2 regions of the Psychrobacillus syltrankelensis genome follow, and region 1 is predicted to be linked to the other one. Evidence: riboswitches for the same ligand, from Rfam matches in the RefSeq annotation. Region 1 holds a riboswitch; the other holds the start of a gene.

Region 1 (3,167 bases):
TGGTATCGGTGCTTGTATTAAAAATGGGAAAGAAACAGCAGAAATGATTTCTAGAAGAATTTTATTATAAATACATTTTTAGGACCAAAATTCTTTTTTGGTCCTTTTTTTGTGGAGAAAATGAAATTGTCGGTGCTTTAGTGAAATTTACATATTTTTTGACTATGATACGATGCGGTTAGGGGGTGTTTTATTGTTAGTGAAAACGCGTTCGGACGAGTATAGTTTTATTGGTTTACGGTTGTTGGATAGACGTTTGCCCGAGATGCATGAGATGAAAGAGCTGATTCATTCAAAATTGCATATGGCGAAGGCCGGGATTTATGGGGAAGTTCGCGTGGACGAGGTATTCCAGAAGTATTCATTTCCATTTGAGTATTTAGTGCTGCATGATGTTAGTTTGGAATCGTTTGGTAAGTTTCAGATCGATACAGTTTTTTTAACTCAATATTTCGCAGTGATTTTGGAGAGTAAGAATATAGGAGGGAAATTGCGCTTTAAACAGAATCCTTCCCAGTTAGAGCGAGAAAATGAGGATGGTAAAGTAGATTTATATGAAAGCCCAGAAGTACAGATTGAACGAAATATATATTTGTTCGATGAATGGATGCGACTGAACGAGGTAAAGATTCCTATTTACGGTGTAATTGTATTAACGAATTCTAAAGTAATGGTCATGGAGCCATGTACGAAATATCCTTTGATTCACCACCAGACAATCCCGGTGTTTTTGAGAAATATTGCTCGCAATAAAGTATGTTTAGAAGTGAATGAGATGCATAAGCTGGCAGAGAAAATCGTTGCGAGTCATCGACCTTATTTTCCTTATCCAATGTGCGAACGCTGGGGCATCAATCCGAATGATCTTCTGACTGGTGTATTTTGTGAGAAGTGTAATATGCATGGAATGGTAAAGAAGAAAAATGGCTGGAACTGTTTACTTTGTGGTCATGTAGACCGACTTGCCCATGAGAAAGCGATCTATGAATGGTTTGTGCTGGTTGGGGAAAGCATTAACAATCGGGAGTGTCGATACTTCCTAGAGTTGGAATCTTATCATATTGTGTCCAGAATACTAAAATCAATGAATCTGAAAGGGAGTGGTACTTCGAAAAACACCCTAATATATAGATGGAAATGGTAAATCGATCAATCTTTCTAGATAATCGATCAATCTCCGACCAGAATCGATCAATGTCTGCCCAATATCGATCAATCTCAGCACATAATCGATCAATCCAAGATCTCTACTACGAAGTATCAAGAAAATTCAAAACATACCTTGACGCTTTAGTGCAATAAAGGTAATATATGTCTAACATAAAAAAACTGAATAGTGAATTCTTATCAAGAGAAGCCGAGGGACTGGCCCTAGGACGCTTCAGCAACCAGCCGTAATGGTCAGGTGCTAAATCCAGCAGACTTGTATAAGTCTGAAAGATGGGAAGGGACGAATATTACAATACTCGTAAAGCCTTCTTTTCATGGAAGGCTTTTTTTGTATTTTAGAGAGGAAGAGAGCAAATGGGTTTACTAGAGAAACTACAAACAAATATGCTAACTGCAGACGGAGCAATGGGGACGCTGCTTTATTCATACGGAATAGATTATTGTAATGAGGAATTAAATATACAGAAGCCTGAAATTATTGAGAAGATTCATCAAGATTATATTGTCGCTGGAGCAGATATTATCCAAACGAATACATACGGTGCGAATGCGATTAAATTAGCAAGGTACGGATTAGAAAATCAAATGAAAGAAATCAATGAAGCGGCGATTACTATTGCAAAAAGAGCTGCTGCACCAGGTGGACAATTTGTGCTTGGTACGATTGGTGGTATACGTGGTATTCGGAAGAGTGATGCTTCCCTAAGTGAAATCATTGCAACACTTAACCAACAAGCTAGTCAACTCTTATCCGGCAACCCAGATGGGCTACTCCTCGAAACCTATTATGATTTTGAGGAGCTTACGGCATCGGTCACGCATTTACGTAAAATGACGGATACACCAATCATTGCTCAAGTATCGATGCATGAACCTGGTATTTTGCAAAATGGTTTATCGTTAAATGATGCATTACATCAGCTTGAATCCCTAGGTGCAGATATTGTTGGAGTTAACTGTCGACTCGGACCACATCACACGATTCAAGCATTTGAGGGAGTAATACTTCCTGAAAAAGCATTTCTCTCAGCATATCCGAATGCGAGCTTGCTCGATATGGAGGATGGACGTATTGTGTACGAATCGGAAGCGGATTATTTTGGGAGGGCAGCGTTATATCTTCGTGATGCAGGTGTTCGGCTGATAGGTGGATGTTGTGGGACTACTCCAAAACATATAGAAGCAGTGAAAAAAAGAATTGCCAACTTACCACCAATTACAAATAAAACCGTCACACCTAAAAAGCCAATAATCATTCAAGAACCAGAGCCAACAATCAATAAACCTCTACATGAAAAAGCGAGAACGGAAAGAACGGTTATTGTGGAACTGGATACACCGCGTCATTTGGACACGACCACTTTCATAGAGGGAGCGGAGAAACTATATGCTGCTGGAATTGATGCAGTCACAATGGCAGATAATTCACTTGCCTCACCGCGAATTAGTAATATGGCAATGGGATCAATGCTGAAATTCCAAAACAATATACGCCCACTTGCACATATTACTTGTCGTGATCGGAACTTAATTGGCTTGCAATCTCATTTAATGGGTCTTGATGCGCTTGGAATTCATGATATTTTAGCCGTAACTGGAGATCCAACAAAAATTGGAGACTTTCCAGGAGCAACAAGCGTTTATGACGTTTCTAGTTTAGAGTTACTTCAATTAATTAAACAATTAAATGAAGGTATTTCATTTTCAGGAAAATCGCTTCGAAAAAAAGCAAATTTCTCAGTAGCAGCAGCATTCAATCCGAACGTTCGCGTACTTGATCGCGCAGTAAAACGTCTAGAGAAAAAAATCGAGTGCGGAGCTGACTATTTCATCACGCAACCAGTCTATACAAAAGAAAAAATTCAAGAAATATATGAAGCAACCAAACATTTGTCCACACCAATTTTCATCGGGATTATGCCACTGACAAACAGCCGAAATTCAGAGTTCTTGCACAATGAAGTGCCTGGTATCAAGTTATCAGATGAAGTGCTTGA
Region 2 (3,167 bases), 1.2 Mb from region 1:
TTAACTTCATTTCCCTACCTCTTTTCTATATAGGTGAAAATGCTTCCTTTTTAACTACATTCTCTATTTATTTAATAAAACCCTTTTTAAAAATAGAAAAATTTGAATTTTCAATTTGAAACTTTTTATTACTTTTCTCGTATTATTAAATAAATATTAATTAGGGAGGAAAATATACATGAATAATCATGAAATTGATTTCAAATTACATGGAGATGATATGCAGTTTGTAGAGATTGAATTAGACCCAGGAGAAACTGTAGTTGCTGAAGCAGGTAGCTTAATGATGATGGAAGATGACATTACTATGGAAGCCATTTTTGGTGACGGCTCAAGTTCATTTGATACTGGACTAATGGGAAAATTAATGGGTGCAGGCAAACGTATGTTAACAGGCGAAAGTTTATTTATGACTACATTTACGAATGCCGGTAATGGAAAAAAACATGCTTATTTTGCCTCTCCTTATCCCGGAAAAATAATTCCTATAGATTTAAGTGAATATCGCGGTAAGGTTATTTGTCAAAAAGAAGCTTTTTTAGCTGCAGCAAAAGGTGTTTCTGTTGGAATCGAATTTCAACGTAAGTTAGGTACTGGTTTTTTTGGTGGAGAAGGATTTATCATGCAAAAACTTGAAGGCGACGGTCTTGCTTTTATTCATGCGGGGGGAACTATTCATAAAAAAGAACTACAGCCTGGTGAAGTTTTAAGGGTAGACACTGGTTGTTTAGTAGCGATGACTTCTGACGTAAATTACAATATCGAAATGGTAAAAGGAGTGAAAACTGCTCTTTTTGGAGGAGAAGGTTTGTTTTTCGCTACTCTTCGTGGACCAGGTACTGTATGGATTCAATCGTTACCATTTAGCCGCTTAGCGAGCCGTGTTTTTGCAGCTGCTCCTCAAACACTAGGTAGAGGCTCAAAGGATGAAGGAAGTATCGCTGGTGGATTATTTGACCTTTTAGGAGGAAAATAAATAGTTGTTTAGTGCCACTTTTTATTTACTTCTTAAGAAAAGCCCAAACGTCCTTTAAGTACAAAACCTATTTTCAATCATTTCCGGAGTGCCTTGGATAGTCTTGAGATATATTACTCAGCAAATCTGTTCATGGTCTTAATTTTTTTTGTTTTCTGTAAAAAACTCTTTTATTCTACTTTATTCCGCAAATTGTTTATAAAGAATCGACCTCCTCTTCATATACTAGTGGAAGAACATTTTTCTATGAAAATATTGTTCTTAAGTATAGGAAAGGAGGTGTTAGTAATGAAAGCTTCTTTAGGTATGTGGATTGGTTGGATTGGAATTGTATTAGCAATTGTGGGGTTCTTTTATTATCCTATGATACTTGGTGCTGGTGCGGTTGTCTTAGGATTAGTTGGTTTAACTTCCCCACAAAAATTCCTTGCTTGGATTTCTATAGTACTTGGAGCAATTGCATTCTTCCTTCCGATGCTCCATTAGCTAAATGTTGACTAATAAATCCGCGGCATGTTCGGGACATTTACCGCACATGCCTTTTTTTATATTTCAAGCCTTACCAAAGGACAACCATCTATCTTGACTTATCCCCTTTCCGTCCTTTTCTATTTTGCTCACAGAATGAGTTAATACTTTGAACAAAAATACTTATTAATTTGTCACCTTGTGTTATTATCCATCCCGTGATAAACTATTTTAAATTTAACATTTAGAAAATTTAATATTTTATTTCTTATCAAGAGAGACGGAGGGATTGGCCCGAGGATGTCTCAGCAACCAGCCAAAAGTGGTGTGGTGCTAATTCCAAAAGACGGTCATCGTCTTGAAGATAAGAAGACTAACTTCAGTATTTTTTTGAGGATTCTCTTCTTATTAGAGAATCCTCTTTTTATTTGGGAAGTTTCAGTCCCTGTACGCTTGCGTAATTATTTTAATAGAAGAGGATGAATCTGTATGTCAAAAAATAGTTTAGAAACCCAATTAGCTCAATTAGGAAACCACAGCGATTCGATAACAGGTGCCGTTAACCCGCCAATTTATTTGTCAACTGCTTACATCCATGGTGGTATTGGCCAATCAACAGGATATGATTACACTCGTACTAAAAATCCTACCCGCGCTATTTTAGAAGAAGGTATCGCTAAATTAGAAAGTGGAGATGCAGGTTTTGCCTGTAGCTCTGGTATGGCTGCAATTCAATTAGTATTATCTCTTTTCCGATCTGGTGACGAATTGATTGCTCCAGAAGACCTTTACGGGGGAACGTACCGACTATTTAATCAGTACTCAGTTTCTTACAATATTCATACTACATATGCGAAATTTTCATCCGTAGATGAAGTAAAATCACTTATTACCAAGAACACAAAAGCAATCTTTATTGAAACACCGACAAATCCTTTAATGCAGGAGATCGATATTCAGAAATATGCGGAATTAGCTAAAGAGCATCGATTACTATTAATTGTGGATAATACTTTTTTAACTCCTTACTTTCAACGCCCTATTGAGCTTGGTGCACATATCGTCATTCATAGTGGAACCAAATATATTGGAGGTCATAATGACGTGCTTGCTGGTCTTGTTATAGCAAAAGGGACAGAATTAAGTGAAAAATTATATGCAAATCATAATGCATCTGGCGCAGTGCTTTCCCCATTCGATTCATGGCTACTAATCAGAGGATTAAAGACACTTCATTTACGAATGAACCAGCACGATATAAATGCGAAAAAGATAGTAGAATTTTTGCAAAACGAATCTGCAGTAAAGAATGTATTATATCCCGGAAAAGGCGGTATGCTTTCATTTCGATTACAAAAAAGCGAGTGGGTAGGGCCTTTCCTTGAAAAACTCCAATTAATTGTTTTCGCAGAAAGTCTTGGTGGAGTGGAAAGTTTCATTACATATCCCTCTACTCAAACGCATGCAGATATACCGGAAGAAGAGCGCATAGCCCGTGGTGTAGATAATAGCCTTTTACGTTTCTCAGTTGGTGTTGAAGAAGTCGAGGACTTAATTGCAGACTTGAGACAAGTATTTAATGAACTAGAAAGTGATGTGAGTGAATAATGATCTATTCTAACGAACAGCTAGAGACTAGTTTAATAACAGCTTCCACGAGAGGTTGGTCAGCGAGTAAAATTGGTGCAGTCAATGTTCCTATTTACTTATCTTCTACTTTCCA

What was found. Region 1 has a riboswitch for S-adenosylmethionine ahead of ACTSKG_RS16130 (bifunctional homocysteine S-methyltransferase/methylenetetrahydrofolate reductase). Riboswitches for the same ligand answer to the same signal wherever they lie in the genome.
Region 2: linked by a shared signal. The riboswitch ahead of ACTSKG_RS09815 (methionine biosynthesis PLP-dependent protein) and the one ahead of ACTSKG_RS16130 (bifunctional homocysteine S-methyltransferase/methylenetetrahydrofolate reductase) in region 1 are both predicted to bind S-adenosylmethionine.

The regions. Positions count from the first base shown of each region.
Region 1 covers NZ_CM144227.1:3,285,688-3,288,854, forward strand. The annotation lists gene ACTSKG_RS16120 (protoporphyrinogen oxidase) at 1-70, shown strand, start outside; gene ACTSKG_RS16125 (nuclease-related domain-containing protein) at 200-1,144, shown strand; SAM riboswitch class I at 1,342-1,447, shown strand; gene ACTSKG_RS16130 (bifunctional homocysteine S-methyltransferase/methylenetetrahydrofolate reductase) at 1,525-3,167, shown strand, end outside.
Region 2 covers NZ_CM144227.1:2,036,065-2,039,231, forward strand. The annotation lists gene ACTSKG_RS09800 (aldehyde dehydrogenase family protein) at 1-10, opposite strand, end outside; gene ACTSKG_RS09805 (TIGR00266 family protein) at 179-976, shown strand; gene ACTSKG_RS09810 (hypothetical protein) at 1,265-1,462, shown strand; SAM riboswitch class I at 1,710-1,815, shown strand; gene ACTSKG_RS09815 (methionine biosynthesis PLP-dependent protein) at 1,934-3,052, shown strand; gene metC (cystathionine beta-lyase) at 3,052-3,167, shown strand, end outside.